DNA from 4 places in the Arthrobacter sp. YC-RL1 genome. Region 1 is predicted to be linked to each of the others. Evidence: riboswitches for the same ligand, from Rfam matches in the RefSeq annotation. Region 1 holds a riboswitch; each other region holds the start of a gene.
The links. A riboswitch is a leader RNA that binds a small molecule or an ion and turns the genes downstream of it on or off. The one in region 1 is predicted to bind S-adenosylmethionine.
Positions count from the first base shown of each region.

Region 2: it holds a riboswitch for S-adenosylmethionine, as region 1 does, so the genes downstream of both, ATC04_RS16720 (ABC transporter ATP-binding protein) here and ATC04_RS13555 (bifunctional o-acetylhomoserine/o-acetylserine sulfhydrylase) in region 1, are expected to answer to the same signal.
Region 3: it holds a riboswitch for S-adenosylmethionine, as region 1 does, so the genes downstream of both, ATC04_RS02455 (hypothetical protein) here and ATC04_RS13555 (bifunctional o-acetylhomoserine/o-acetylserine sulfhydrylase) in region 1, are expected to answer to the same signal.
Region 4: it holds a riboswitch for S-adenosylmethionine, as region 1 does, so the genes downstream of both, ATC04_RS01825 (acyl-CoA dehydrogenase family protein) here and ATC04_RS13555 (bifunctional o-acetylhomoserine/o-acetylserine sulfhydrylase) in region 1, are expected to answer to the same signal.

Region 1 is NZ_CP013297.1:2,919,547-2,926,951, reverse strand. Features, by position in the region: gene ATC04_RS13565 (hypothetical protein) at 1-1,106, shown strand, start outside; gene ATC04_RS13560 (VOC family protein) at 1,193-1,837, opposite strand; SAM riboswitch class IV at 2,011-2,129, shown strand; gene ATC04_RS13555 (bifunctional o-acetylhomoserine/o-acetylserine sulfhydrylase) at 2,219-3,562, shown strand; gene ATC04_RS13550 (homoserine O-acetyltransferase) at 3,565-4,713, shown strand; gene ATC04_RS13545 (SGNH/GDSL hydrolase family protein) at 4,779-5,636, opposite strand; gene ATC04_RS13540 (hypothetical protein) at 5,686-6,066, opposite strand; gene ATC04_RS13535 (alpha/beta fold hydrolase) at 6,249-6,902, shown strand; gene ATC04_RS19405 (hypothetical protein) at 6,979-7,266, shown strand.
Region 2 is NZ_CP013297.1:3,629,704-3,637,108, forward strand. Features, by position in the region: gene ggt (gamma-glutamyltransferase) at 1-481, shown strand, start outside; gene ATC04_RS16705 (hypothetical protein) at 689-1,219, shown strand; gene ATC04_RS16710 (LLM class flavin-dependent oxidoreductase) at 1,314-2,732, opposite strand; gene ATC04_RS16715 (acyl-CoA dehydrogenase family protein) at 2,795-4,105, opposite strand; SAM riboswitch class I at 4,155-4,245, opposite strand; SAM riboswitch class I at 4,512-4,614, shown strand; gene ATC04_RS16720 (ABC transporter ATP-binding protein) at 4,620-5,441, shown strand; gene ATC04_RS16725 (aliphatic sulfonate ABC transporter substrate-binding protein) at 5,530-6,552, shown strand; gene ATC04_RS16730 (ABC transporter permease) at 6,558-7,394, shown strand.
Region 3 is NZ_CP013297.1:533,237-540,641, reverse strand. Features, by position in the region: gene ATC04_RS02465 (Fic family protein) at 1-1,051, shown strand, start outside; gene ATC04_RS02460 (ATP-binding protein) at 1,149-2,654, shown strand; gene ATC04_RS02455 (hypothetical protein) at 2,749-3,309, opposite strand; SAM riboswitch class IV at 3,363-3,476, opposite strand; gene ATC04_RS02450 (4a-hydroxytetrahydrobiopterin dehydratase) at 3,626-4,276, opposite strand; gene ATC04_RS02445 (hypothetical protein) at 4,458-4,994, shown strand; gene ATC04_RS02440 (YetF domain-containing protein) at 4,994-5,449, shown strand; gene ATC04_RS02435 (APC family permease) at 5,446-6,762, shown strand; gene ATC04_RS02430 (hypothetical protein) at 6,868-7,200, opposite strand; gene ATC04_RS02425 (cysteine hydrolase) at 7,211-7,405, opposite strand, start outside.
Region 4 is NZ_CP013297.1:395,054-402,458, reverse strand. Features, by position in the region: gene ATC04_RS01830 (acyl-CoA dehydrogenase family protein) at 1-109, opposite strand, end outside; gene ATC04_RS01825 (acyl-CoA dehydrogenase family protein) at 159-1,364, opposite strand; SAM riboswitch class I at 1,416-1,506, opposite strand; gene ATC04_RS01820 (alpha/beta hydrolase) at 1,699-2,532, opposite strand; gene ATC04_RS01815 (glycerate kinase) at 2,640-3,806, opposite strand; gene ATC04_RS01810 (sugar diacid recognition domain-containing protein) at 3,816-4,892, opposite strand; gene ATC04_RS01805 (hypothetical protein) at 5,533-5,721, opposite strand; gene ATC04_RS01800 (SulP family inorganic anion transporter) at 5,816-7,300, shown strand; gene ATC04_RS01795 (GGDEF domain-containing protein) at 7,297-7,405, opposite strand, start outside.

The DNA of each region.
Region 1 (7,405 bases):
GCTTCGGCATCGCGGCCCTGCGCCGGGTACGCGGACCGCACCGCATCGCGGCAACCGCCCTGCAGCTGCTGGCGCCCCCGCTGGTTGTCGGCGCCAGCGCCTACCTGCTGGGCTACGCGACGGTGATGTACCGGATGGGCGAAGTGTTCGTCCCCGACCCCGGACTATTCCTGCTCTCCATGCTCATGATGCTGGGCCTGTGCCTGGGCGGTTTGGGGCTGGGACTGCTGTTCGCCCCGAAGCTGGCCATCGGGCTGAGCATCGTGTTGTTCTCCGGACTGCAACTGCTTTCCCTGGTGGCCCCTGGCCCCATGCTGAGCAACATGGCAGGGCTTTCAGAGTGCTGCACCCGGGATTCGGCACCGAATCCCATAGTCATCCAGGCAGTCGCCCTGTGCTATCTGGGCTGGTCGATGTTGGGCGTGTTGGCCATCTGCGTCAAGGCGCAGAACATGAACCGAATGGCGCGTCGCGCGCTGGCCGTGGCCGGAGCATTGTCGCTGACAGTGCTCTGGGGCGGCGGGGCGCTGGCGGCGCAGGATGCGGGCGAAGAGCAGCAGCTCAGCCGCACCTCCGAGCTACGCTGCGAAGAACCCGGCGACGGGCACGAGTACTGTTTCTGGCCCGGGGAAGCGGAGCACTGGAACGACTGGAGGTCTAACATCACCGCGGGTGTCGGCCAGTTGGAACAGGCCACAGGAATCCAGCAGCCGCGCATCATCACCAGCAGCAAGGCCCATGCCGAGGCAACCGGCGGTCTGCTGCTGGGCTTCGAGGACCGCTATTCCCCGGAAACCGTCAAGTGGGATCTGGCCATGAAAATGTCGGTCAACCCCACCGAACAATGTTTGGGCAGCCTTGCGGCGAGCCACGGCATTGTTGGCACCTCGAGTGCCGCTACCGAAGCGCAGCGGCACATGTGGGCGCAGTCCAACCTGCTGTACCAATGGTGGACTACAAAGGCAGACCGGGAATTCGTCGACTCAGCCCAGTCTGAGCAGCTCGACGCGCTGAACGCGCTGGACGAGCAGTCCCAAATCAGCTGGGTGAAACGGGCGGCCGCGGGAGTCGAAAACTGCCAGCTGGTGCAGCTACCCGGATCCTAGGGCTGCACCAACCGTCCAATTAACAAGCAAAGGTAGGTGGGGACTCCATTGTCCCCGCCTATCTTGTGCTGTGGTCCCCGATGTTCCTAGAGAACGACCGTGCCCTTGGCGGTATTGAAAGTTACCGACAGGATGCCCGGCGTCCCGTTGGGAGCTTGGTACTTGGTGGTCACCGGTCCGAGATTCACGTTCTCCGGCTGCCCCAGCCATTCAAGCACGCGCTCGCGGGATCCTGCAATGTTGATCTCGCTGATTTCACCGGTAGGCTCCAGCGCGCGCGACGGATGCAGGTCCTCGGTGCCGTCGTCCCAGCGCAGCAGATAGGGCACCTGCGGATCCGCGATCAGGCCCTTGATGCCGATCTGCTGCCAGGTCAGTTCGCGGCCGTCGGGGAACTTGCGGTTCCCGGGAACTGCCTTGCGTTCCAGGCGTTCTTCCGCTCCGCTCAGGTCGTCCAATGACACGCACCAACCCATCCAGCCGCCGCCCAGCTCGGAGCGCGCGCGCACGGCCTGTCCGAAAGGTGCCTTGAGGCTGGCAGGATGGTTCAGTACCTCGACGACCTCAAGGTACTGGTTGTGCTTCAGCGGGAAAATTACATTGCGAGTTCCAAACCGTGGATGCACGCCTCCCTTGACGAATTCCAGGCCCAGGGACTCTGCAATTCTTTCAGCGGTTGGCATCAGCCCATCCGGGCCGCATGCGTACGTAACGTGATCTAGCCTCATCATGTGCCAATCATGACAACAATGTGATCCCAGTCTCTACTTAGGTGATCCTAAGATCTGGACTCTTGTCGAATTCTGTGCAATAAGACGTCGCTCGGACGTGAATATGACCGATTGAGACTCTGGATCCGGCCTCGGGTTGCCAAGATATTCGATTTTCGGGCACACTGGTGGCAGGTCATGAGTCCCAGTAACAAGCCCCGGCTTACTGGGCGGCAACCCTCCAACCGCGGTGGGGTGCCCCGGGTGAAGACCTGGCCCTTGAGCCGCTCGGCGTCAAGGACAAGCGCGGGTTACCCCTCTGGCAGCACCTCGTTGAGGTTCTTCCCGGTGGTGTGTGTTCAGTGGTGTACCCCCATAGTTACAGAACTTTTGGAGGCTGCCATGAGCAACAATTGGTCGTTTGAAACCCGTCAGATCCACGCAGGACAGAGCCCTGACCCGGTTACCGGTGCTCGCTCCCTGCCGATCTTCCAGACCACGTCCTTCGTCTTCCCGAGCGCCGAAAGCGCCGCAGCGCGCTTCGCCCTGCAGGAGCTGGAGCCGATCTACACCCGCATCGGCAACCCGACCACCGAGGCCGTGGAAACGCGCATCGCCGACCTCGAAGGCGGCGTGGGCGCACTGCTGCTGTCCTCTGGCCAGGCGGCAACCACCTTCGCGATCCTGAACATCGCCGAGGCCGGCGACCACCTGGTGGCCAGCCCGAGCCTCTACGGCGGAACCCAGAACCTGCTCAAGCACACGCTGAAGAAGCTGGGCGTCGAGGTCACTTTCGTTTCCGACCCGGACAACCTGCAGGAATGGCGCGACGCCGTCCAGCCGAACACCAAGGCGTTCTTCGGCGAGACCATCTCCAATCCGCGCCAGGATGTGCTGGACATCGAGGGCATTTCCGCGATCGCCCACGAGGTCGGCGTGCCGCTGCTGGTTGACAGCACCCTGGCCACCCCGTACCTGATCCGTCCCATCGAATGGGGTGCGGACATCGTGATCCATTCGGCCACCAAGTTCCTCGGCGGCCACGGCACCGCGATCGCCGGCGTGATCGTGGATTCGGGCAACTTCGACTTCTCCAAGGATCCCGAGCGCTTCCCGAGCTTCAACACCCCGGACGAGTCCTACAACGGCCTGGTCTACGCCCGCGACTTGGGCGTCAACGGCATCCTCGGCGCCAACCTGGCCTACATCCTCAAGGCCCGCGTACAGCTGCTGCGCGACCTGGGTTCGGCCCCGGCGCCGTTCAACGCGTTCTTGATCGCCCAGGGTCTGGAGACCCTGTCCCTGCGCATCGAACGCCATGTGGAGAACGCCTCCGCTGTCGCGAACTGGCTCGAAGCCCGCGCGGATGTGGAAGCTGTGGCCTACGCCGGCTTGGAATCCTCGCCGTGGTTCGAGCGCGGACGCAAGTACAGCCCGAAGGGCGCCGGCTCGGTGCTGGCCTTCGACCTGCCCGGTGGAGTCGAAGCCGGCAAGGCTTTTGTGGACGCATTGCAGCTGCACTCCCATGTGGCGAACCTGGGTGACGTCCGCTCGCTGGTCATCCACCCGGCCTCCACCACCCACGCCCAGCTCTCCGACGCGGAGCGCCTGGCCGCCGGGGTGCGCCCGGGACTGGTGCGCCTGAGCGTCGGGCTGGAGAACATCAACGACATCCTGGCCGACCTCGAGCTTGGGTTCCAGGCGGTCGCAGCCCTTGAGGGCAAGGAACTGCAGGAAACCCGCTAGGCATGGCATCCATTGTGACTACCGAAGACACCATCGGCACCGAAGAGCTCGCCGAAGGGACCCACGGCATTTTGCGCCGTGCGTCCGTGGGCGAGTACTCCTTCGAGTTCGGCGGCTACCTGCCGCAGGTGGCCCTGGCCTACGAAACCTGGGGGGAGCTGAATGCCGAGCGCAGCAACGCAGTGCTGGTGATGCACGCCCTGACCGGAGACGCCCACGTCTCCCGGGGCGATTCGCAGACCGACGGCTGGTGGGAGGACTTCGTCGGCCCCGGCCTGACAGTGGACACCGACCGCTTCTTCGTGGTCTCGGTGAACATGGTCGGCGGTTGCAATGGATCCACCGGCCCCGCATCGCTGGATGAGCAAGGTGTGCCGTGGGGTTCGCGTTTCCCGTTCGTCACCATCAAGGATTCGGTACGGCTGGAGCAAAGGCTGGCTACGCAGCTGGGAATTGAGCGCTGGCATACCGTGCTCGGCGGGTCCATGGGCGGAGCCCGGGCCCTGGAATACGCGGTTGAATTCCCTGAGCAGGTCGCGAACCTGGTGGTCATGGCTTCCACCGGCCAAGCCAGCGCAGAACAGATAGCGTTCGCGCAGGTGCAGACCCAATCCATCCGGCTTGATCCGCATTTCGCCGGGGGAGACTACTACCTGAACCAGGCGCGCCCGGACGAGGGGCTGGGACTGGCCCGCCGGCTGGCCCACCTGACCTACCGTTCCGAGGCGGAGCTGGAGCACCGCTTCGGCCGCAAGGCGCAGGAGGGCGAGGTGCCGGCAGGCCCCTTCGAAGGCAAGCGCGGCCGCTACCAGGTGGAAAGCTACCTGGACCACCAGGCCAGCAAGCTGGTCAACCGCTTCGACGCGAACAGCTACCTGGTGCTGACCGAGGCCTTGATGAGCCACGACGTGGCGCGCGGGCACGGCTCCTATGAGCAGGCGCTGGCTCGGCTGGAGCAGGTCAATGTGCTGGTGGCCGCCGTGAAATCGGACCGCCTGTACTACCCGGAGCAGTCGGTGAAGCTGGCCGCCTCGTTGGCCACACCCAAGCCCGTGCACTACATCGATTCGCCGATCGGCCATGACGGCTTCCTGACGGACGCCGCCCAGCTGGATGGGGTGCTGCGTACCCTGGTCTTCGACGAAGACTGATCCACGCACAAAGCGAAGGCCGCGCCACCAGTTATCGGTGGCGCGGCCTCCGCCGTGTCCGGGGGCTATCGGGCGCTGTCGCCGGCGCCCAGCGAGTCGTTCGGGGCGCTGTCCGCAAAGGGCATCGGGGTGGGGCGCTTGGCGGTGATGCCATCTCCCGAGGACTGGTGGCGCAGCCGGCGCAGTACCCATGGGGCGAGGTGCTCACGGGCCCAGTGCAGGTCCTCGATCCGCGCTTCCTTCCAGCTGCGGGTGTCCTCGACTGCGTCGATACGGGTGTCAAGCGTGTGCGGGACGTTCAAGGCATCCAGTGCCATCGCCGCAATGCGCTGGTGGCCCAGCGGCGAGAAGTGCAGGCGGTCCGCAGACCACATCACCGGCTGGTGCAGTTCGCGCAGCGCCCACATGTCTGCCACGATCGCGTCGTAGCGTGCGGCGACGGTGCGGACATTCTCGTTGTAGATGGCCACGCGGCCGCGGATGCTTCCGAGCACCGGGGTGTCCCGGATATCCGGCCCGGTGAACAGCAGGATGGTGGCCCCCGTGGAATTCAGCCGGGAAATCGTGGAATCGAGCTGGTCGGCGATCTTGTCCGGATCCCCTCCCGGGCGCAGCACGTCGTTGCCTCCGGCGCAGATGGAAATCAAGTCGGGCTTCAGATCAATGGTCGGCTGGACCTGCTCCTCGATGATCTGGGCAATCAGCCGGCCGCGGATCGCGAGGTTGGCGTAGGCGAAGTCAGGCACGCCCCGACTGAGCTCCTGGGCCAGACGGTCGGCCCAGCCTCGGAAGGACTGCGGGGCCAGGGGATCGGGGTCTCCCACGCCCTCGGTGAAAGAATCGCCGACCGCTACATAGCGCCGCCAAGGGTGCACCGTGGAATTCTCGGAATCAGGAGTTTCGAAACTTGGGGAAATAGCCACAAGCTACATTGTTACTCGTTAGTAACGTTGTGTCAACGATTCGAGAAAACTATCCGAGCAGGACCTTGCTGCGGGCCTCGGCGTATTCCTCGGCGCTGATCAACTGCTTGGAACGCAGATCCTCCAGCTCGCGCAGCCGGTCCTCCTTTGACTGGGCCGGGGCGAGCAGCGCGGACTTCGAGGCCTTGGCCGCGATGTCGGTCTGCACGGTGAAGATGTCAACCCCGGCGTTCTTCGCCGCCCGGTAGTTGCGCACCCAGACAACGATGATGAATACGACTACCAGCGTGAAAACGACAAGGAAGAGTATGGACAAGATGCTGACGCCGGCAAAGGCCGCGTCCATGGTGCCGGTCGGGTCGGAATCGAATAGTGTTTCCGGATCGTTGAGCTCTTCGATCAGTTCCGGCGGGGCGTCATCAAAATTCATCGCGGAGGCTGCTTTCGGTGGGTGGAGAAAACATCGTTCATCTATTTCCACAAGTCAACCACGATGGTTAAGCCAACGCCCCGAGTAAATCCAAACGTTACAGAATTGCAACGGGGCGATTGGTACTTTTGGCGTCGTCCGATGCGCTGGCGAGGGGCGGGGGTCGCTAGGCTTAGAACACTATGACTAATCCTGAAGCATCCACGGTTGCGCTGATTTCCCGCAATGATGAATCCCGACTGGGCACGCCGCTGCTGGTGTTCCTGCACGGCTACGGCTCGAATGAAGAAGACCTGATGGGCCTGTCGCGCTATTTGCCGCAGGAATTCACCTATCTTTCGGTGCGGGCTCCGCTGCAGGCCGGACCGGGGTTCAGCTGGTTCCCGCTGTCGCAGGAGATCGACTACTCTGTCGACGCAGTGGCGCAAAGCGTGAAAGGCCTCTGGGCCTTCCTGGAACCGATTGCGGCGCAGCACTCGTCCCTCACGCTGCTCGGCTTCTCGCAGGGCATGGCCATGGCCACGTCGCTGGCCCGTTACCAGCGCGAGGCGGTGTCCGCAGTGGTCGGCCTGTCCGGTTTCGCAGTAGAAGCCCCGGAACTGGAGATCTTCGACGACGCGAAGCTCAAAGCCAACCCGTTGCCGCTGTTCTGGGGTCGGGACCTCGCTGACCCGGTCATCACCCGTGACAAGATCGAATTCACCCTTGGCTGGGTTCCATCCCACACCGAGCTGACCAGCGAGACCTACCCGCAGATTGCCCACTCGGTGAGCATGGAAGAAATCCAGGATGTCGATGCCTTCCTCAAACGCGAAGTCTTGAAGCTGGAATCCTAGGCCGGACCTGCGGAGCCGGAGTACTTGGCTCAGGCCCTGTGGCCCGCGATGAAGGGCTCTCAGCCTGGACTATGATATGGAAGTCGATGTTCGGTTTGTTGACATGATGATCAAGCGAAATTCCATTGTCCTTGATATCGGGTGCGGCATCGGCAATGCCGTCAACGGGTTGCGAACTCTTGGGCATGATGCTTACAGAGTTGATCCAACCACTGAAGTCCCCGACGTTGCAGCAGACCTCTATGGCCATGCGTATTTTCGCAACATAGCGGCCATCGACACCACATCCGGAAACCTCGCTCTGAAAGGTCTTCCCGATCCTATGATGCAATCCTCATGTCGGGGAACATTCCTTCATTCTTGAAGGTTGATGAACCAAAGGCAAGTTTTCGCCAGGTCGCAGAATTGCTGAATCATGGCGGCATTTTCGTCCTTGGTACGACTACAGATTTCCAAGGCGGACCGAAAGCTCATGACAAGGCTGTGGCCGGAACGGGCGGAAC
Region 2 (7,405 bases), 710 kb from region 1:
CTTCCTGCTGAACAACGAGCTGACGGACTTCTCCACGGTGTACAACCCCGAGGATCCGAACCGCATCGACCCGGGCAAGCGCCCGCGTTCCTCGATGTCCCCGACCATCGTGCTGCGCGACGGGCAGCCGGCGCTGGCCATCGGCTCGCCGGGCGGCTCGACCATCATCACCACGGTGCTGCAGACCCTGGTCAACCGCATCGACCTGGGTATGGACATCGGCCAGGCCATCGCCGCCCCGCGCGCCTCGCAGCGCAATACCGCGGCGGTCACGGCCGAACCGGAGTTCATCACCGCCTACGGTTCCGCGCTGGAGGCCTTCGGCCACAAGCTGACCCCTGCCGGGGACTCGTTCACCCCGCAGGCTGAAATCGGCGCGGTGGCGGCCGTGGAGGTCGACTCCCACGGCAAGCTCACCGCGGCCGCCGAACCAGTGCGCCGCGGCGGCGGCTCCGCGATGGTGGTGAAGCCGGCCAAGTAGCCCGGCGGGCGCCGCCCGCTGCGCCGCTCCTGCGCCCCGTCCGGCCTGCGGACGGGGCACAGCGTGCTAAGCCACTGGCTGCCCGCGCAAAAAAGCTTGCGGGATGCTGAACCGGAGCGGGCTCTGTCTCGTTCTCACCTTGTACGGTTTTCCACGCTCCCGCCCTCGGCTCTGCGGGAGGAACCAGGACGAACAAGGAGCACGATCATGGGCAAGGCATTTTCGAAAGCCGCGGTCCTCACCGCAGCCTTGACGTTGGTTCTGGCCGGGTGCTCCGGCCAGAACGGTTCAGCCCAGGACAATCCAGGCCAGGGCAATTCCGGAACCTCGAACTACGGGGTGCCGAATACCGGCAGCAGCCCGGTGCCGAATCTCAAGCAGAACGGAGCGATCCTTGAAATGCGGCAGACCGAGCTGGGCAGCATCGCCACCGACCAGCGGGGCATGAGCATCTACCAGTTCGACGAGGACACGCAGAACTCCGGGGCTTCCTCCTGCACCGGCGGATGCCTCGACTTGTGGCCTCCGGTCCCCTCGGGCCCGGCCTCGCTGAGCGATGCCAAGGGCATCACCGGGAAGCTGGGCACCATCACCGGCGCCGATGGCAAGCCGCAGCTGACGCTGAACGGCTGGCCCATGTACTACTACGTTTCGGACAGCAAACCCGGAGACACCAAGGGCCAGGCGGTCAGCGACGTGTGGTGGGTCGTGGACAGCGCCGGCGTGCCGATCCACTGACCTGTGGCGCAGCACAACCGCTGGTTAACTGCCGACCGGCCCCGCCGCCCTTGACTGGGCTGCGGGGCCGGTAGGCCGTGCGGTAGTTCCGGGATCAGACCTGGGCGGCCAAGCGGTTGGAGACCTTGAAGGACGCCGCGCGGTGGGTGTCCTTGACGTGGTCGCCTGCGCCGAACAGCTTGTTGCGCAGCGAGCCGTCGGCGTACTCGGTCTTGTACGCGCCGCGGGCCTGCAGCTCGGGAACCACGTACTCGACGATGTCCTCGAAGGTGCCCGGGGTGATGGCGTAGGCCAGGTTGAAGCCGTCGACGTCGGTGTAGTTGACCCAGTCGATGAGCTTTTCGGCGACCTCGGCGCCGGAGCCCACGGTGATCGGGCCGAAGCCGCCCACGCCAACCCATTCGGCCAGCTGGCGCACGGTCCACGGGTTGCCCTCGTCGCCGCTGGCCTTCTGGAAGGTGGCCACGGAAGACTGGATGGCGTTGGACTTCACGTCGGCGCCGATGACCTCGTCCGGGTTGAAGGTGGACAAATCGATGCCCATCCAGCCGGAGATCAGCACCATGGCGCCCTCGATGTCCGCATAGGACTTGTAGTCCTCGTACTTGGCCTGGGCTGCTGCCGAATCCTCGGCGGTGATGATGGTCTGCATCGCGAAGATCTTGATGTCGTAGCGGCCGCGGCCCGCGGCCTCGGCATGGTCGCGGATCTTGGTGACGGTGTCCTTGAGCATTTCGCGGGTCGGGCTGGTCACGAAAACCGCCTCCGCGTTCTGCGCGGCGAACTTCAGGCCGCGCGGCGAGGTGCCTGCCTGGTAGATGACCGGGGTGCGCTGGGTGCTCGGCTCGGTGATGGCGATGCCCGGAACCTTGAAGTACTTGCCATCGTGGTTGATCGGGTGCACCTTGGCCGGGTCGGTGTAGACGCCGGTTTCCTTGTCGGCCTGCACCGCGTCGTCTTCCCAGGAGCCTTCAAGCAGCTTGTAGACGACCTCGAGGTATTCGTCCGCATGGTCGTAGCGCTCATCGTGCTCCATCTGGTCTTCCTGGCCCATGTTGCGGGCGGCCGAAGGCAGGTAGCCGGTGACCACGTTCCAGCCCACGCGGCCGTTGGTCAGGTGGTCGAGGGTGGCCAGGCGGCGGGCGAAGGGATACGGGTGCTCGTAGGCGGTGCCGGCGGTGACGCCGAAGCCGAGGTTCTCGGTCACCGCGGCCATGGCGGAGACCAGCAGGAACGGGTCGTTGACCGGGGCCTGGGCGCCGGTGCGCAGCGGGGACTCGTTGGTGCCGTTGTACACGTCGTAGGTGCCCAGCACGTCGGCGATGAACAGACCGTCGAACTTGCCCTTTTCCAGCACCTTGGCCAGGTGGGTCCAGTAGCCGATGGTCTTGTAGTCGGCGGCCTTGTCCTTCGGGTGGCGCCACAGGCCCGGGGACTGGTGGGCGACGCAGTTCATGTCGAAGGCGTTGAAGAGGATTTCCCGCTTCGCGTTATGTGGCTGGTTCTCGCTCATGGATGTGCCCCTTGTTCGTGGTTGAGAAGTGGAAGTCTGGTGGGTGCGCGGCGCGGCGGCCGCTAGCCGGCGTGGTGCCCGGTGGGTGCGGCGAGGTCGCCGGTGACCGAGAGGCGCTGGGGCTGGACCCCGTTGATCTCGTAGTCCCCCACGATGCGCGCCTTGTAGATGGCAGGGTTGTGGGTGGCGATGGTGCGCGCGTTGCGCCAATGCCGGTCCATGTTGCAGCTGCTGCGGGTGGACGAGGCGCCCAGCCCGTCGAAGAGCTTGCTGGTGGCGCTGATGACCAGCGGCTGCACGATGGTCTGCGCCCGGTTGGCGGCCAGCTCGCAGACCGCAAATCGCTCCTCCGCGTTCAGCTGCGCGTCCTGCAGCGCGGCTTCGACCTCCAGCACCGCTCCGATGACCACCGAGTCCGCGGCGAAGACCTCCGCGGAGACCTCCCCCACCAGCTGCAGCACCTGCGGTTCGCGGTGCACCGGGACGCCGGTGCCGGTGGTGAAGCTGCGGGTGCGCGCCTGCACCGAGCTGCGCATGTCGTTCAGCGCCGCGCGGCCGATGCCTGCCTGCACCGCCATGAGCACCAGCTGGAAGATCGAGGCCTCGGGGTCGTTGGGATCCTCCGGCATGAAGCTGTCCACCGGCACCTGGTGGAACTCGGTGGTCCCGGTACCGGTCAGCCCCTGGCCGAAGCCGTCCCAGTCGTCCAGGATCTTCACGCCGCTGTGCTGGGTAGAGACCACGGCGATCTGGCGTCCCGGGCGCTCCGGATGGGCCACCGCGACGGTGGTCCAGTCCGCGAAGATGGTGCCGGTGCAGTAGTACTTCTCGCCATTGACCACCCAGCGGCCGTCGACCTGGCTGGACTTGGTATTCAGCGTGCCCAGCGCGTTGCCGCCGTTTTCGGTGTAGGCGTTGCCGACGATCTGCCCGGCCGCGATGCGGGCGAACCACTTGGCCTTCAGCTGCTCGTCCTGCAGGCGCAGCACGTCCTCGACGAAGGCAATGTGCGCGCGCCAGAGCTGGCCGATATGGGAATCGGCCTCGGAAAGCTCGATCAGCAGGCGGAAGACGTCGCTGAGCCGGGCGCCGTGGCCGCCGTCGGCGACCGGCAGGCGCAACGCCCCGAAGCGGTCGCGGTTCAGCAGGCCCACCTGTTCGAAGGGCAGGATGCGATTGCGGTCGCGCTCCTTGGCGCCGGCGGCGATCTGGGCGAACACCGGACGGAAAATCGCTGCAAGGCGCTCGTAGTCTTCGTCGGCCCCCGGCCCCGGAGTCATCTTGAGCAGCTGGCGGGTCGGACGGTCTTCGGTGAACTCGTCGAGCTCCAGCGCATTGCCGGCCCCCGGGGTGCTCAGCGTGTTGAAGTCCACCTCAAAATCGTTTTGGGGTGCGCCAAAAGACATAAAAAGTCCTCGATTCTTTCCATCGATCCTGGCGGTAGCACCGTCCCTGTCATGGGTGGTTGCTGCGGCGTCGTGGAGCCAGATCTCTCAGCCGCTCTGGATGGGTCGTAATCATTTGTAGCCGTAACAATCGGGCGGCTCCAAGCCCCGTAGTCATATTTCGTCGCTGAAAACGCACGGGTTGCAGAGGCTCGCGAGTGCCGATTGCCGCGAACCGCCGAAGATGACCCAAGGAAGAGGGGCAAAGATCGATCAAACCAACGTTCAATGAAATAAATAACGAAATATCCCACATATTACGCGTTCAGATCGAATATTTTTCATGTTACGCAGGATTTGCAATGGAATCGTTCGAATGCATGTAATGGATGCGTAACCATCCCGAGCGGCCGAGAGATCTGGCTCTATGACGCCGCAGCAACCACCGTTGAATTCCCGGAATTCACGGCCGGTGCTACCGCCAGGACCGATGGAGATGATCATGGCTACTGCCTTTGCCCTGCCTCAGACCGAGGTTGCAACCAGCGCATCCAGCGCGCTGTCCGTGGACTTCCACAATGTCTCGCGCACCTTCACCACCAAGAAGGAGCAGCGCACCGTCCTCGCAGACGTCAACCTCCACATCGAAGCAGGACAGGTGGTGGCGATCCTCGGAGCCAGCGGCTGCGGTAAGTCGACGCTGCTTCGCTCGGTGTCCGGCTTGGACCATCCCACGGGTGGCGCCGTCTTCACCGGCACCCGGGAAGTCAACGACATCAACGAGCTGTGCGCGGTGGCCTTCCAGGAGCCACGGCTGCTGCCATGGCGTTCGGTGCGCGAGAACATCGCACTCGGACTGGCTCCGGGGACCAGCAAGCCGGCCGGCATTGAACTCATCAACCAGCTGCTGGAGCTGACCGGGTTGACCCACGCGGCCGATCTGCGGCCACGCGAAATTTCCGGCGGCATGGCACAGCGCGTATCGCTCGCCCGAGCACTGGCCCGCCGCCCCGGCGTGCTGCTGCTCGATGAACCATTCGGCGCACTGGATGCACTGACCCGCCTGAAAATGCAGGACCTGCTCCTGTCCATCCATGCGTCGTTCCCGACCACCGTCCTGATGGTGACCCACGACGTCGACGAGGCGCTGACCCTGGCAGATCGGGTGATCGTCCTGGGGCGTGCCAATGGCCAGCAGTCAGCGACGGTCATCGAGGACCTCCGGCTGTCCGCGGCGCACCCGCGTAGCCACAGCGACGCACTGTTCGTCACCAACCGCGCCCACCTGCTGGGACTGCTAGGCGTCGACACCGCAAACCACTAATACCGGTTTCGCCACCGGCATCTCGACTTTCTTCTACGGCTGCATCCACGCAGCCGCTGCACTCGCACGCACAAATCAAGGAATTTCCATGCTCGCACACCGTTTCACCCGTCGTACCGCACTGTCCATCGCCGCCTTGGCCGTCGGCGCCGTAGCCCTCTCCGGCTGCGCCGGAGAGAACGCCTCGGCAGCCGGCGACGGCAAGACCCTGTCCATCGACTACGCCACCTACAACCCGCTGAGCCTGGTGCTCAAGGAAAAGGGTTGGCTGGATGCGGCAGCCAAGGAACAGGGTGTCACCGTCGAGTGGATCCAATCCGCCGGATCGAACAAGGCAAATGAAGCGCTGCGCGCCGACGCGGTGCAGGTCGGTTCCACCGCTGGCTCCGCCGCACTGCTGGCCCGCTCCAACGGCTCGCCGATCAAGACCATTTCGCTCTACTCGCAGCCTGAATGGGCGGCGCTGGTGGTCAACAAGGACTCGAAGATCACCACCCCGGCAGATCTGAAGGGCAAGTCGGTCGCCGCTACCAAGGGCACTGATCCGTACTTCTTCCTGCTGCAGACCCTTGAGGAGGCCGGTCTGAGCGAAAAGGACATCACCCTGCAGAACGTCCAGCACGCCGATGGGCGCACCGCGTTGGCCAACGGCTCGGTCGACGCATGGTCCGGTCTCGACCCGATCATGGCCGCCGCCGAACAGGACGGCGCCAAGCTGTTCCACCGCAACCTGGACTACAACACCTACGGCGCACTGAATGCCCGCGCGGACTTCATCGAGGAAAGCCCGGAGCTGGCCCAGCTGGTGGTCGACTCGTACGAGAAGGCCCGCGAATGGGCCGTTGCGAATCCGGACGAAACCGCGGACATCCTGGCCGAGGTCGCAGGACTGGAGTCCGAAGTCGCCCAGACGGTGATCAACGAACGCTCGAACCTGGACGTGGACACCGTTCCCGGCGAATCCTTCACCAAGGTGCTCGGCAACATCGCCCCTACCTTGGTTGCCAGCGGCGACGTATCCAAGCAGGAAACCGTTGACGAAGCGCTGGCCACCCTGGTGGATGATCAGTTCGCCACCAAGGCCGACGCCAAGAACATTTCCGGAGAGTAATCATCATGTCCACGCCAACTCAGATTTCCCAGGCAGCCGGCGGCAGCTCTGCCGCTGCCGACCGGCACAAACCTGGCTTCGCCGCTCGGATCCTGCAGGCGCCCAAGTGGCTGTTGTCCTTGATCCTGCCGGTGGTCATTGTCGCGGTATGGCAGTACGTCACGGTCAGCGGCATCGTCGCCCCCTGGTCGCTGCCGACCCCGGGTGCGGTGCTCGCCGCGGCCGGTGAGCTGTTCCAAGACGGAGATCTGAGCAAGCATGTCGGAATCTCCACCCAGCGAGTCCTACTGGGCTTCGCGATCGGCTCGCTGCTCGGATTGCTCTTTGGCGCGCTGGTGGGCCTGTCCAAGCTCGCCGACGCCCTGCTGAGCCTGAGCATCGGGGCTCTGCGCGCGGTCCCTTCACTTGCCTGGGTACCGCTGCTGGTGCTGTGGATGAAGATGGGCGAGGATTCCAAGGTCACGCTGATCATCATCGGCGCGTTCTTCCCGGTCTTCACCACCGTCTCGCTGGCCCTGCGCCACGTCGATGCGCAGCTGGTGGAAGCCGCACGCTCCTTCGGGTTCAAGGGCCTGAACCTGCTGCGTACGGTACAGCTGCCGGCAGTGGTCCCGTCCATTTTCTCCGGACTCCGGCTTGCACTGGCCCAGGCCTGGCTGTTCCTCGTGGCAGCAGAATTGCTCGGCGCCTCGATGGGGCTCGGATTCCTCCTGACGGATTCGCAGAACAACGGCCGTCTGGACCGCTTGATCTTGACCATCATCCTGCTCGCGATCTTCGGCAAGATCACCGACGCCCTGCTGTCGGTGGCCGAACGCTGGGCCATCCGGCGCTGGACGTAAACCGGGCACCG
Region 3 (7,405 bases), 2.4 Mb from region 1:
ACTCGAGGAAGCAAACGATGCATTGCGTCTCTTCGATGCCTATGCGTTCTTATTGCTGGGGCAAGAGAACCCTGCGCTCGGACCCATGTCGAGCATTCTCTTGCGCACGGAAAGTGCCTCCAGCAGCCAGATCGAGCAGCTTTCCACCTCCGCCCGGCAACTTGCGCTCTGGGAAATCAACGAAAGTGAAAAATCCAATGCTCGCACGGTAATCGGCAACGTACGCGCAATGGAAGCCGCATTACAGCTCTCGGAAGAACTCAACGTCACCAGCATCTTGTCCATGCATCACGAATTGTTGCGGCATCAAGACGACCTTGTCGAAGAAGCAGGAAAATTCCGGCAAGAACTCGTATGGATCGGTGGCAAAGATTCCGCCGGCCCCCGTGGCGCCAGCTATATCGCGCCCCAGCATGAACTGATCGCGGGGGCATTGGCTGATCTTGAAACGTTCATTCACCGTCAAGACCTGCCTGCCCTCATCCAGGTTGCCATCGCGCACGCCCATTTCGAGAGCATCCATCCCTTTGTCGACGGGAACGGCAGAACTGGACGGGCCCTTGCCCACGCAATGCTCCGCCATCGCAAGGTGACCACTCATTCGACCGCGCCCATTTCAGCAGGCATCCTGCGGGATACCACCGGTTATTTCGATGCACTCACCGCCTATCGGCAGGGAAACGCCTACGGAATCATCAAGATCTTCATCGATGCTTCGATCTACGCAGCGACAACGGGGCAAGTGCTGTTGCTGGCTCTGGCAGATGCATTGGAAGATTCACACAGGCAGCTGGATGGACTCCGGTCGAATTCGACTGCGTTCAAGGTACTACCGCTGCTGATAGCGCAACCCGTCGTCAACGCCAGCTACTTGAAGAACGCCCTGAGCGTTACCGACGCAGTCGCTCATCGCGCCATCGCAACCTTGAGCGATCGCGGGGTCCTGAAAGAGAAGTCTGGTTTGCGCAGAAACCGCGTCTGGCAGCACGACCGAATCCTGAAGATTCTGGATGACTATGGGGCCACGATTCGCCGCGACTCGGTGCGCTAGGCGCAGGCACCCGCTCTGGCCAAGCACTCCGAGCCGGCCGGCTGACTGCCTGTAATTTTCGTACCCACTAGGAGACTTTCACTGCTAGGCTCTGCTCATGGATGCAGAATTACGTGCCTTTATGATGTCCTTCAACAAGCTGGCGGACCTCGCTGAAGAATTCGGCCAGAAGCCCAATGGTGCTCAGCTGGCACCCGTGTTGGAAAAACATCTGAAAGTTTCGCCTAGCTCGCTTCCGCTGATCACCGAGGCTTTCGGCTCCCACCGGCTCGCGGATGCGAATATCGTTCTCGACCGCATTGCCGGCAGTGATCCCTCCGCCAAGATCGTCGGTATCGCCGGGCAGCAAAGGTACCATGCGGATCTGGCCGATCTGCTGATGCCGGAGAACCACATGGGTATTGTGGGTGAGCCTTCCTACGCTTCACTTGCCGTGGGCCCGGACCAGCAGCGTCGATTCCTGACACTGGGAATCCACCTCTTGCATTACCACTCCAGCCCGCTGGCAGTTTTGATCCGGAAGGCCAATCCGGAGTACGGGAAGCCCGAAGCTGCATTGGAGATCCTGTCCCCCGACGAACAGGTGACCGACGCATTCCTCAAGGAATTTCGCAACGGGTTGCGCACCTCGAGCATCTTCAACGGCCAGGTCATCTCGTTCAAGGGTAACGAGTACCAGGAATCGAACGCCGGAGTCGCCTTCCACCGGCGCGAACCCTTCCCGCGCGAACAGCTCGTGCTGCCCGACGGCCTGCGTGAACGCATTGAGGAACAAGTCCTCGGCGTCCGAACCCACCGCGATGTCCTGACTGCGCTCGGTGCGCATCTCAAACGCGGAGTCCTGCTCTTCGGCCCGCCGGGCACCGGGAAAACCCATACCGTCAGGTATCTGTCCTCGGCGGCTGAAGACCACACTGTCATCCTGCTCAACGGCGATTCGTTGGCCTACATCTCCCCAGCCGCCGCCATGGCGCATGCGCTGCAGCCATCGATCGTCGTGCTGGAAGACTGCGACCTGATCGCCGAAGACCGCAGCTTCAGCCACGGCCCCCAGCCGCTGCTTTTCGAAGTCCTCGACGCCATGGACGGCCTGGAACCGGACGCGGACGTCACCTTCCTGCTCACCACGAACCGCGTGGATTCCCTTGAGCGCGCCTTGGTGCAGCGCCCCGGGCGCATCGATCTTGCGGTGGAGATTCCACGCCCTGATCTCGAAGGACGTATTGCCCTGCTGGAACTGTATGCAGCCAAGCTGAAGCCCAGCTCCGACACCGTGCAACAGGTTGCGCACCTTGTCGATGGAACGACTGCCTCGTTCATCAGGGAATTGGTTCGCCGATCCATCCTCAACGCGGCAGTCGCGGGCCAGGCTCCTGGTGACGCCCATCTGCTCGAAGCCGCCGCGGAGCTTATGAGCGATGCGGCCACTCTCACGCGAAACTTCCTCGGGGGAACCAACGATCCGGATCTTGACGAGCCGGAAGAATTCAGCGAAGACGCATCCTTCGGATGGTTCCCCGGGGTGGCAGGGAGCTACGAAGCGCCCAGCGGATTTGAACAAGATCCGGAAGCTGAACAGGACGGCGGCAGCAGGGGGTTGTAGGCCGCGCCTTCCTCCTTGCCGGGGAGGAATATCCCCCTGCTGCGCCAGCGCACCGCATCGTTGCCGCTTGAAGGCGTTCCTGCCGTGGGGCGATTCAGTTGGTGGTCCCTTGATGGAGCGGGTCACCGTAAATAAACTGCTGAAGCGCGGCAGATGGCCGACCGAAGAGCAACCGTTGCGGAAACTCCGCCCATTCTTCCGGTTCCAGCTGCACAACATGCGCCGGGTAGCAGCTGTCCACCAGAACCGCCCCACCCCGCTCATCGCGTTGCAGTTCCTTGTAGAGCTGCCCTGCCCTCGGGTTGGGCGCCAAGATGCCCAGCCGTCTCATCCGATCTTCGAGGCGAAGCAGGTCCTCCGGACTCTTGCAACGCCGACGTGCGTGCGCTGCTGCTTCCCTGATTCCCAAACTGACGGCCCAATACAGTTCAGGTGTGAAGCCTGCGGCGATCCAGCGGAGGATGTAGTTCTGCAGGTGTTCCGGCGTCTCGCTGAGCTTGCCGCTGGCGAATTCCCCGCTGCGGGTTGCCTGCCGGTAAGCCGACTGCTCGACCGGACGTTCTCCGAAAAATGGGTAGTCCATGACCACGCTGTTCCACAGCCGTTCCTGCAGGGTGCCTTCTGGGTGATTGATCGAGAATTCTGGGTTCTGCATTGTTGTTCGCTCCTGCTCAGGGAGCCGGCCGAGCACCTATTGTGCCGGACTGGCCCACCGACTTACCCGGGACTTTTGTCCGGGTCGGTTCTTCCCCTGGGGCACCCCGCTCGATGAGGAGGGTTGCCGTGCGACCAGCCAGGTACTTTGCGTCGCAGCTCTTGAACTTGGAATCCAGCCTAACCCGCAGCTACCGACAGTATGGCCGCGGCGCCGGATACAGCAGATCCGGTGCCCATGCCTTCACAGGTACGGACACCGGATCAGCCATCGACTCTGGTGGACAAGTCCACCTTTGACTGCAGTTCGCTCGGTGCTAGCGGTCGGCCTCGGTGCAGATGCAGAAGCGATTGCCCTGGGCGTCGGTGATGACGGTGAAGGACGGCGCGGCATCGCCGTCGGAGTGGGCGCCAACTTCTTCCAGCTTCGTGAGCACCGGACCGCTTTCCGAATACGGAACCCACACGTCCAAGTGCAGCCGGTTCGTATTGGGAGTGTCGGTTTTCTGGAACCAGATCGCCGGGCCGCGACCGTGGGGATCGGCGATGCTGCCGTCCTCCAGCGACTTGTACCCAAGCCCGGCGGCCCATTGCTCCGCGATCTCCTGGGGCTTGTCGGTGTCGATGGCAATCTCCACTGCGCGGATCAGGTCGACGCGGGGTTTGGCCCCGAGGGCCGCGGCCCGCTCGGAGATCTTGCTGGCCAGCGCAATGTCGCGGGTGGTGATCTGGCCGCCGGCGTCATGGGAGGCGGTTGTCACGAACACGCGGTTGTAGCGCCAGTCCACGTCGGGGTGGTGGTTGTCCATCTCTGCGGCGCTTGCGATATCGCTGAAAAGCTCGATCGCGGCCGCGGAGGTCTTGGTCTCGAAAACCGCGGCAATGGCTCCGGGGATCTGGCGCCACTGCGGCATCCCCTGGAGGTATTCGTTGAGCTGGTCTTGGGCAATTACGTCCTGTGCAGGCATGCGTTTCTCCTTTCTCCGGCAACCTTCCCACCCGAGGGGGCGAAGTTCAATGGACCTGCGCAGACTGCCAGAAACAACGGACGGTTGCGGCGTACTGGATAACTGCTGTGAACATCCGTCTTCCGTGGAGAGCGGCACCGGCCGCGGCTAATCTCGGCAAATATGGGCACAAGGAGTTTTGATGACTAATATTCACAACGCCAAGGTCTCTGATTCAACGTTGGACGATGTCATTGACGAGACTGCTCACCGCACGCGACGCATCGTGAGCCGGATCATCATCCTCATCGTCGCAGCCATCGTCGCGGCCGCGGCGCTTGGAGCGTTCGATGTGGAATCCAGCACCGACCAGTCCGAGGACCGTATGCAAGTCCACGTGCGCCACCCGTTGGTGGCGCGGGCAGGCAATGAGGTCGAGCTGGAAATACTTGTCAGTTCCGACGAACCGCTGCCCGATACCTGTAAGCTGCGCCTCGCCGAGGACTACCTGTTGTTCTTCGAGGACTTGGCGGTCTTCCCGGACCCGGAATCGCAAAGTTCCGACGCGGCCGGTGCGGTGGAATTCGAGGTTGCTCCCCAACCCGGGGCCACGCAAATGCTGGTTCGCATCACAGGCCGGGCCTCTGACCAGTGGGACTTGCGCACCGACGGGAACCTCGAGGTCGAAGTCGGCGCTTCCACCGTCAACGTACCGTTCACCACCTGGAGGGTTCCCTAATGGAAATTGTCATTCGCGCCGCCATCGCCTTCGTGGTCCTGTGGCTGGTGACCCGTGCCGCAGGCCGTTCCACCCTGGGCGAGCTGAGCTCGTTCGAGTTGATCCTGTTCGTCGTCCTCGGGGACCTGGTGCAGCAGGGCATCACCATGGAAGACCGGTCGCTGACCGGGAGCCTATTGGCCGCCCTCACCATGATCGTCCTGGCAGTGGTCCTGTCCTATGCCAATATGCGCTGGCCCAGGATCGGAAAACTCACCCTGGGCCGGCCCATCGTGCTCGTGCGTGACGGCGTGATCGACCGGCGGGCATTGAGCGGGGAACGCATCGGCCTCGACGAGTTGAGCATGCTGGCACGCCAGGCGGGGATCGAGGAATACAGCTCGATCAGGCTCGCCATCCTGGAGTCCAGCGGAAAGGTCTCCTTCTTCACCAAGGAAGCGGAGGCCAAGCCATGAGCGTCAATACCGAAAGCAAGTTGAAGAAGGGCATCACCGGCCCCCTGCTGTACCTGTTCATCCTCGGCGACATCCTGGGAGCCGGCGTGTACGCGCTGGTGGGCGAGGTGGCCGCGGAAGCAGGCGGAGCCATTTGGGCCCCGTTGCTCGTCGCCTTGATCCTGGCGCTGCTCACGGCCACCTCCTATGCGGAGCTGGTCACGAAATATCCCAAGGCAGGCGGTGCGGCCATTTTCGCCGAGCGGGCCTTCAAGAAACCTGTGGTGTCCTTCCTTGTCGGCTTCTCCATGCTGGCGGCCGGCGTCACCAGTGCGGCGGGTTTGAGCATTGCGTTTGCCGGGGATTATCTTTCGGTGTTCTTCGATGCACCCACCATTCCTGTTGCAATAGCATTCCTGGGTTTAGTCGCGCTGCTGAATGCCCGCGGCATCAAGGAATCGGTGCGGGCGAATGTCGGGATGACGGCAATCGAGCTGTCGGGATTGCTGCTGGTGATCGTCGTGGCGGCCATATTCCTGGGCGGCGGCAACGGGGACGCGTCACGTCTGGCCCAGTTCCCCGAAGACACCACGCCGGTTGCCGCGATCTTCGCGGGCTCGCTGTTGGCCTACTACTCTTTTGTCGGATTCGAGGTCTCCGCCAACGTCGCGGAGGAAGTCGTAGACGTGCCGCGGGTCTACCCCCGGGCGCTGTTTGCCGCACTGCTCACCGCCGGAGTGGTCTACTTGGCGCTTGGCGTGCTCACCTCGATCGCCATGGATCCCAAGGAGCTTGCAGGATCTTCCAGCCCCCTGCTGGATGTCGTGCAGGCCACTGGGGTCGGGATCCCCAGCTGGCTGTTCAGCCTGGTAGCCCTGGTGGCGGTGGCCAATGGCGCTTTGCTGACCATGATCATGTCCAGCCGGCTGGCGTTCGGGATGGCGGAGCAGGGACTGCTGCCGCCTGTCCTGGGGCGCGTCCTGCCGCATCGCCGCACCCCGTGGGTGGCGATCATCGGAACCACGGCGATCGCCATGCTATTGACGCTGACCGGTGATCTGGCGACCTTGGCCAAGACCGTCGTGCTGCTGCTGCTCTTCGTGTTCACCAGCACCAATCTTGCCGTCATCGTGCTGCGGCGGGACCGCGTGGAGCACCGGCATTTCCGGGCCCCGATCATCATTCCGTATCTCGCGCTGGCTTCCTGCGCTGTGCTGCTCGTCCAGCAGGATGGCGGGATCTGGCTACGCGGGCTCGCGTTGCTCGCCTTGGGTGCGGTCCTGTATTTCGCAACCCGCTGGATCACCTCCCGGTCTGCGAAGCGCCCCTCCTAGGCCGCGTCGCAGCCACGGGCGGCGGCCTCGCGGAACGTCGAGGAAAGCCGCGGGCCTTGCGGATGGATTGCCATCCGCAAGGCCCGCGGCCGCTTGAGGTCATGTTCAGAGCTGGTCGGGACTTTCACGCTGGTCCGGGAGGTTCACCCGGCGCTCGTCGTCAAGACCGATATCCGCTGCGTCATCGGCTTCGTCGTCGGGCTCGACCGCGCGATCTTCATCCAGCGGCTCGGGAAGCAGCGTTTCCGGGTTCAGCTGCAAGGGGTCAGCGTCGCTTTCATCCAGGATCCGGTCCGGCCCGCGCAACGGATCCTCGGCGTCCAGCGACTGCGGGGCGTCCGAGGAACCTGCGGCGGGCTGGCTGTCGCGGCCGTCGAATGGCTCATCCGCGTCCTCGTCGCGTCGCACCTCGTCGAATTCGGCATTATTCAAGGTCATGTCCTTCTCCTTAATTCTTCGTGGCGGCGGCACCGCCAGGGAGCTGTGCTATCAGTTGTTCACTGCTGAGGATCCGCTGGCGGTAGTGCTCCTCCAGGAACTTCAAGGTCACATCCTCGAAGTCCGGGTCCGCGGAAGCCAGGGCGTCTCGGGCAAGAAACACCGGCAAATTGGCGCTGAAGGCGTCGGTCGCGGTGGCGGCAAT
Region 4 (7,405 bases), 2.5 Mb from region 1:
GCAGGGCGCCGGTGCGGTCGCGCTCGGCGGCGCCGTCGGCGATGGCCTGGAAGTGCGGGGCGAAGCGTTCGCGCAGCCCGGCCAGACGGGATGTGGACAGGGCGATCATCTGGTGTTCCAATCGGTGTTGCAGGCAGGGTGGCGTAGGCGTCCAGTGTCTAGGTGTACAGCGAGAGCGGCTGCGATTCGCCGCGCAGGAAGTAGGCGCCGACCTCGATCTTCTTGTAGTCCACCGGGTCGTGCAGCGAGTGCGTGCGCACGTTGCGCCAGAACAGGTCAAGCCCGACGTTGCTCTTGGTGGAGGAGGATCCGGTGACCTCGAAGATGCGGTTGGCGACCTCCACGCCGGCCTCGCTGGCCACGACCTTCAGCTCCGCGATCGCCACCGCCAACTCGGCGCGCTGCGGCTGGCTGACTGCCCCGCCCAGCACCTGATCGAAGCGGCGGCCCAGCTTCTCCGCCAGCGCGGCCACCGCGGCAGTGCGGGCCTTCAGCTCCCCCACGGTGCGCTGGAAGACGACGTCCTGCGAATAGGTTTCGGCCTGCGAGAGGAACCAGGCGTTGGTGCGCCCCAGCAGGATCTGCCGGCCCCGCGCCAGCGCGCCCTCCGCGATGCCCAGGTAGAAGTTCGCGAAGGCCAGCTGGATGCCCGGGGTGAGCAGGGTGGCCACCGGCTCGTCGGTGACCGGGCCCAGCACGTCGGACGGCTCGATGCGCACGTTGCGGTACACCAGCGAGTTCGAGGCGCTCAGCCGCTGGCCCAGATAGTCCCAGTCGTCGACGATGCGCAGTCCTTCGGCCTCGCGCGGGACCACGAAGGCCAGCAGCTCGCCGCTGCCTTCGACCTCCGCGTTGACGACGATGACCTCGCCCACCCCGGAGCCGGTGGAGAAGCGCTTGGCCCCGTTCAGCCGGTAGCCATCGCCCTCGCGGGTCAGCACCAGGTTCGGGTCCACCGGGTTGACCGAGTCGCCCCACAGCCAGCTTCCCTCCACGGTGCGCCGCCACCAGTCGGCCTGCGCCTCTGCCGGGGCGTAGAACGCGATGGAGGACTGGTTGATGTAGTGGTAGGCCAGCAGCTGGGAGATCGACCCGTCGGCGGCGGCCAGGATGCGGATGACCTCGAAGGCGGTCTCGAAGTGCCCGCCGGCGCCGCCGAACTCGGCCGGGACCAGCAGCTCCAGCAGCCCTGCCTCGCGCAGCAGCTTCACCTCGGCGAAGGGCTGCTTGTTGGCGCGGTCGCGGGCCAGCGCGTCGGCGGCCAGGGTGCCGGCAACCTGGCGGGCGACGGCGCGCCAGCGCTCCAGTTCGGCCTCGCTGGCGGTGCCGGTGTACGGGACGCGGGGCAATGCGGTGACGGTCATGATCGGGCTCCTTGGAATTGGACTTCCGAGGGATACCGGGACGCGGCCCGGGCTCCATCGAACCTGGCGTTAGCACTCCCTGCGGATTACAGGCTTGCTGCGGCGTCGCGGAGCCAGGTCTCTCAGCCGCTCTGGATGGTGTGCACCGATTCAAGCACGCCGCCGAAGCCGGAGGGAACCGCCCCGTCACGCGGCGGAACGCACCGCAAAACTGCGTCATATTGGGAGTTTGGAACCCGCGCCGGGCCCAGATCGCGACGGCGCGCGGCAGCATCCAGCCGTCGCACGACGTCATATTGGCGCACGCAGTGCCCGGGCCCGGCGGGCCTTGCGGCTAGCGGGAGAGGAAGCCGAGCAGCAGGTCGTTGACCTCCTTGGCGTGGGTCCACAGCAGCCCGTGCGGGGCGCCATCCACCTCGTGGTACTCGGCGGCGGGCAGCGCCTCGGCGAAGCGCCGGCCGGTGACGTCCACGGGCAGGATCCGGTCGGCGGTGCCGTGCACGATCAGCGCGGGCACGTCGATCTTCGGGATGTCGGCGCGGAAGTCGGTGGTCCAGGTGTACTGGGCCGCGACCGAGGCGTAGGGCGAGGCGGCATAGGCCAGGGCCTTGTTCGCGGCCAGCGCCTCTTCGCTCAGCCGGTTGCCCAGGAAGGTCTCGGTGTTGAAGAAGTTCTCGAAGAAGCTGCTGAAGAACGCGTAGCGGTCGGTTTTGGCGGCCTCGGCCATCGGGTCCAGCGCATCCTGCGGCACACCCTCGGGGTTGTCATCGGTCTGCAGGATGAACGGTTCCAGCGAGCCGAGGAAGGCGGCCTTCGCGACGCGGGCCGAGCCGTAGGTGGAAAGGTAGCGGGCTACCTCGCCGGTGCCCATGGAGAAGCCCACCAGCACTGCGTCCTTCACGTCAAGCGTTTCCAGCAGCGTGTGCAGGTCGGCGGCGAAGGTGTCGTAGTCGTAGCCGACGGCCGCCTTGGAGCTCTTGCCGAAGCCGCGGCGGTCGTAGGTGATGACGCGGTAGCCGGCGCCGAGCAGCGTCGCGGTCTGCAGCTCCCAGGAGGATCCGTCCAGCGGGTAGCCGTGGATCAGCACCACCGGCTGCCCGGAGCCGTGGTCCTCGTAGTACAGCTCGATATCGGTGGTGTTCTCTTCTCCGACTTTCACGGTTGCCATGCTGGCCCTTTCGCCGACGGGGGCGCGGCGGTTGCCGCGCTGCCTCCCACGCTAGGCATCGGTCCTCGACGGTGGCAAGGGTTTTGCGCAAAGCGACAGCGAGCGCTTCAGCGCAGGTAGGTCCGTGCGACGCTGAACGCGGTGCGCTCCAGCAGCTTCAGCGCGTCGGCGGACAGCTCGGCCAAACTCGCCGGGCCCGGAGCGATCGAGTAGGCCGCGAGGATTCCGGCGTCGGCCAAAACCTGGTCTTCCAGGCTGACCGATCCGGCGATCACGATAACGTCTCCCCCGGCGGCCTGCAGTACCCCGGATACCACCTTGCCCTGCAGGGACTGCGAGTCCAGCCGGCCCTCGCCGGTGATGACCAGATCCGCGCCGCCCATGATGCGGTGGGCGTCCAGCACCCGGGCGACCAGCTCCCACCCGGGGACCAGGTCGACCGCGAAGTAGCTGCCCAGGCTGAAGGCCAGGCCTCCGGCGGCGCCCATGCCTTCTCGGTCGCGCAGCACCCGGCCGGTGGCGGTTTCCAGCACATCGGCCAGCCGGCCCAGCCCGGCGTCGAGGGTTGCGACATCCTTCAGGGAAGCACCCTTTTGCGGCCCGAAGATCGCTGCGGCGCCGTTCTCGCCCAATAGCGGGTTGGTGACATCGCAAGCGATCTGCCACACTACCCCGGCGGCGCGCGGATCCAGCCCGCTGACATCGATGCTGTGCAGCTCGTTCAACGGGCCGCCTCCCGATTGCAGCTGGTTGCCGTCGGCGTCGAGGAACTTGGCGCCCAGAGCGGAAAGCAAACCGGTGCCGCCGTCGGTGGTCGCGGAGCCGCCCAGGCAGAGGATGATTTGCTCGGCCCCGAGGTCCAGCGCCTTGGATACCAGCGCGCCGAGCCCGTAGGTGGTGGCCGACAGCGGCTGGCGCGGCGCATCGGCAACCTGCGGCAGGCCGGCTGCTTCGGCTGCTTCGACCACCGCGATCTTCCCGTCGGCAGACAGCCCCAGCCGTGATTGCACCGGTCTGCCTAAGGCATCAGCGGTTTGCACCGGAACCGGTTCGGTGCCCCACGCGTCGATCAGCGCTTCCAGGGTTCCCTCGCCTCCGTCGGCGAAGGGCACCGCGGTCACGGAGATTTCACGGCCCAGGCTGCCGGCACCTGCGAGGAATCCGGTCCTGATGGCTTCGGCGACCTCGCTGGCGCGAGCGCTGCCTTTGAAGGAATCCGGCACCACGGCGATTTGCAACCCAGTGGCCGGCGAAGAGTTCGGTGTTGAGGTCATGCATTAACCCTATGGAGATTCCTCCACAAGTCCTATAGGCCGAAGCCCATACTTCAGCTGCTTCGAATACTGGAATATGTGCATTTCGCCCAGCCGGACCCGGGCGTAGATGGAGTTGAGCAAGGCCATCAGCTCGCCGGGAACCCGCGGGTCGCTGCCGGTGACCTGCTTGATCCGGTCCATTCGTTGGATCAGCGTATTGCGGTGGACCGTGAGCCTTGCGATGGCTTCGGACTGCGTCGAACTGGCGGCCAGCGCCAGCAGCGTGAACGCATGCTCCGCACTGATCTGGGCCGTGCGCCGGGCCAGCGAACGGCAGTACGCTTCCGGTGCTCTGGCCGCCGACAGCGCCATGTCCTCGTTCCAGAGCTCGCGAAGTCCGGCAGCCGGAACCAGCGCGGGCACCGCGCCCAGGGTCCGCAGGTTCTCGGCGTCGACCAGAAGGTCGCTGGGCTGTGTCCGAGGGGGCCCGAGGATCGCGCGGGCAGAAGCAGGATCCTCGATTGGACCGGAGGACAGCACCCATCGGGCATTGTTAATCGTCAATGCTGCTTCGTACTGCTCAGGCCCGTCCTCGTCGAGCAGCAGGCTCAGCGACCATGGCGCGCTCAAGCCCAGCTGCTCGAGCTGCTCAGCCAAGGCTTCGTCGCTCGCGGATCCCGACACAAGTCCGGAGAGCATGTCACTAATCTGGGTGGCGCGCACCGTGCTTCGGACATGCTCCTCGTGCTGGGTAAGCAGCAGCTGCACGGTCAGCGAAATCAGCTGGGCCAGCGACGCAACCTCCTGCGGTGCCCCTGTCACCCCCACGACACCCTGCACGACGCCGTCCGCATAAAGTGGCACGTTGACGCCCGGCAGCTGCCCGGACACCGGGTCGGCCTGGGCGGTGACAATTGTGCGGTTCTCCGACAGGGCCCTGAGCGCGTCCGGATGCGGGTTCCCCAACCGTTTAGGGTCGGACGAAGCGATGATGATCCCGCGCTCGTCCATGATGTTCAGCGGGTAGTCGACGCGCGGGGCGATGGTTTGGACAACACGCAGCGCCACCGTGTGGGTGAGTTTTCCTGTTGCCTTCTGCGCCATGCTTGGTAGTCTACCCACCATCTGACCACGCGTCTTTTGACAACGTGGAGGCTGAGCCAAGCTTCTGCACAGAGTCGGGCAGTAATGTCGTAGACACCTCCTTGAGGTGCGAGTGATGATCGTAAACTCCCGCCGGCTTCAGCCGGCGGGAGTTTTCACTTTCCTGCGTCCCATGGCTGATGCAGACTCTTTGCCTGCGCCGGGCTCGGGCAAAGCCGAGGCATAGCCTTGCTCCCTAAAATGGAAGTTACCTTCCTCAAAGGTGCGAGTGATGATGTAAGTCTGGCTCCGTTGCGCACGGCAACGGAGCCAGTATTTTTAAGAAACCTTCGAGCGCCGCATCACCGATGCGCCGGCATTCTCCAGATGGTGTCCAGGCCCGGCATAGGAACCGGAAGTGCAGTGAAGGTAACTCAAAAGGTGCGAGTGATGATCGAGAACCCTCCAACGAAATGATTTCGGTGGGGGTTTTGAGTTTAACGTCCGGCCAGCTGCGTGGACACCGCAGAAATGCTTAGCTAGCGGCTCGGAATTCCAAAGCTCCGGCACAGGGTGCATTCCTAGAATTGAAGTACCTCATAAAGGTGCGAGTGATGATCATGAAGTTCCCGTTGGATTTCCTCCCAACGGGAACTTTTCTTTAACCGCCCTGGCCTTCGATATGCCAGCCTTTGCACTGTTCGCATGCGTAGGTGCCCAGCTGCTTGCCAGCTACCGTGGAATGCCTCAGCGCGGCCTTGAGCGCGATCGCGTTAGTGCGGTACCGCTGCTTCCCCGCGGCTTCACAGATATTGATGGTGCGTTTGGTGGGATCCTTCAATATGGCCATGGCAGTAATCTAACAGCCAAGCGCAGTGCTGGAACCTGCCGGGCAACTAGAATACATAGGTACGGAATTCGGCGAGCCAAAGAACAGGTCCACCATGGCAACGGCGGCATTGACCCCCTTAGAACGGCAGTCGGTGTGGCGAACCCTCAAGTCTCCCCGATTGCTGAAAACCGAGCTGCTCGCCGGGCTGGTGGTCTCGCTGGCGCTGATTCCGGAGGTCATCGCGTTCACCGTGATCGCCGGGGTGGATCCGCGGGTCGGCATTTTCGCCTCGTTCACCATGTCAGTTGTCATCGCCTTCACTGGCGGACGGCCGGCAATGATTACCGCGGCGGCTGGAGCGGTGGCCTTGGTGGTCGCTCCATTGGTGAGGACCCACGGCGTGGAGTACCTGTTCCCGGCCGTGATCCTGGCCGGAATCATCCAGATCCTGCTGGCCGCGCTGGGCGTGGCCAAGCTGCTGCGGTTCATACCGCGGCAGGTGATGATCGGCTTCGTGAACGGCCTGGCCATCTCGATCTTCCTGGCACAGATGCCCGAGCTGGTCGATGTGCCGTGGGCCGTGTATCCACTGGTGGCAGTCGGGATCGCGATCGTGTACCTGTTCCCGAAGCTGACCAACGCGGTTCCGGCGCCGCTGATCGCCATTGCGGTGCTCACGGCGGTGACGGTGTTCGCGAAGATCACGGTGCCCACGGTGGGCGACCAGGGCGAACTGCCCGAGTCGCTGCCGGTCTTCACGCTGCCCTCTGTCCCGATCGACATGGAAACCCTGCGGATCATCGCGCCGTTCGCGGTGGCGGTGGCGTTCGTCGGCCTGCTGGAGTCGCTGCTGACGGCGAAGCTTGTCGACGACATCACCGACACGCCGTCGAACAAGACGCGCGAGTCCTGGGCGCAGGGGGCCGCCAACGTGGTGACCGGCTTCTTCGGCGGGATCTGCGGCTGTGCGATGATCGGCCAGACCATGATCGGGGTGAAGGTTTCCGGCGGGCGCACGCGCATTTCCACGCTGTTCGCGGGGGTGTTCATGCTGGTGCTGGCGGTGGCGTTCGGCGACGTGGTGGCGCAGATCCCCATGGCCGCGCTGGTCGCGGTGATGGTGGTGGTCTCCGCCGCGACTTTCAACTGGCACAGCATACGGCCTTCCACGCTGCGGATGATGCCCAAGAGCGAAACCTTCGTCATGCTCGTCACCGTGGTGCTGACCGTGGCGACCAGCAACCTGGCCATCGGGGTGGGCGCCGGCATCCTCACGGCAATGGTGCTGTTCGCCAACCGGGTGGCGCATTTTGTGACGGTCGACCGCAGGGTGGACGGGGACACCGCTATCTACACGGTGACCGGGGAATTGTTTTTCGCCTCGTCCAACGACCTGTACACGCAGTTCGACTACGCGCAGGATCCGCAGCAGGTAGTGATCGACCTGGGCGCCTCGCACGTATGGGACGCCTCGACCGTGGCCGCGCTGGATTCCGTAGCCGCCAAGTACGCCAGCTACGGCAAGAGCGTCGAGGTCCGCGGGCTGAACGAGCCCAGCGCCAGGTTCCGCGACCGGCTCAGCGGCAACCTGGATTAGTCGCGCTGCTCCGCCCGCTCGCGCTTGGAGATATACATGGCGCGGTCCGCGCGCAGGATGACCATGCTCAGGTTGTCGTCCGGTTCCGCGGTGGCCACACCAAAA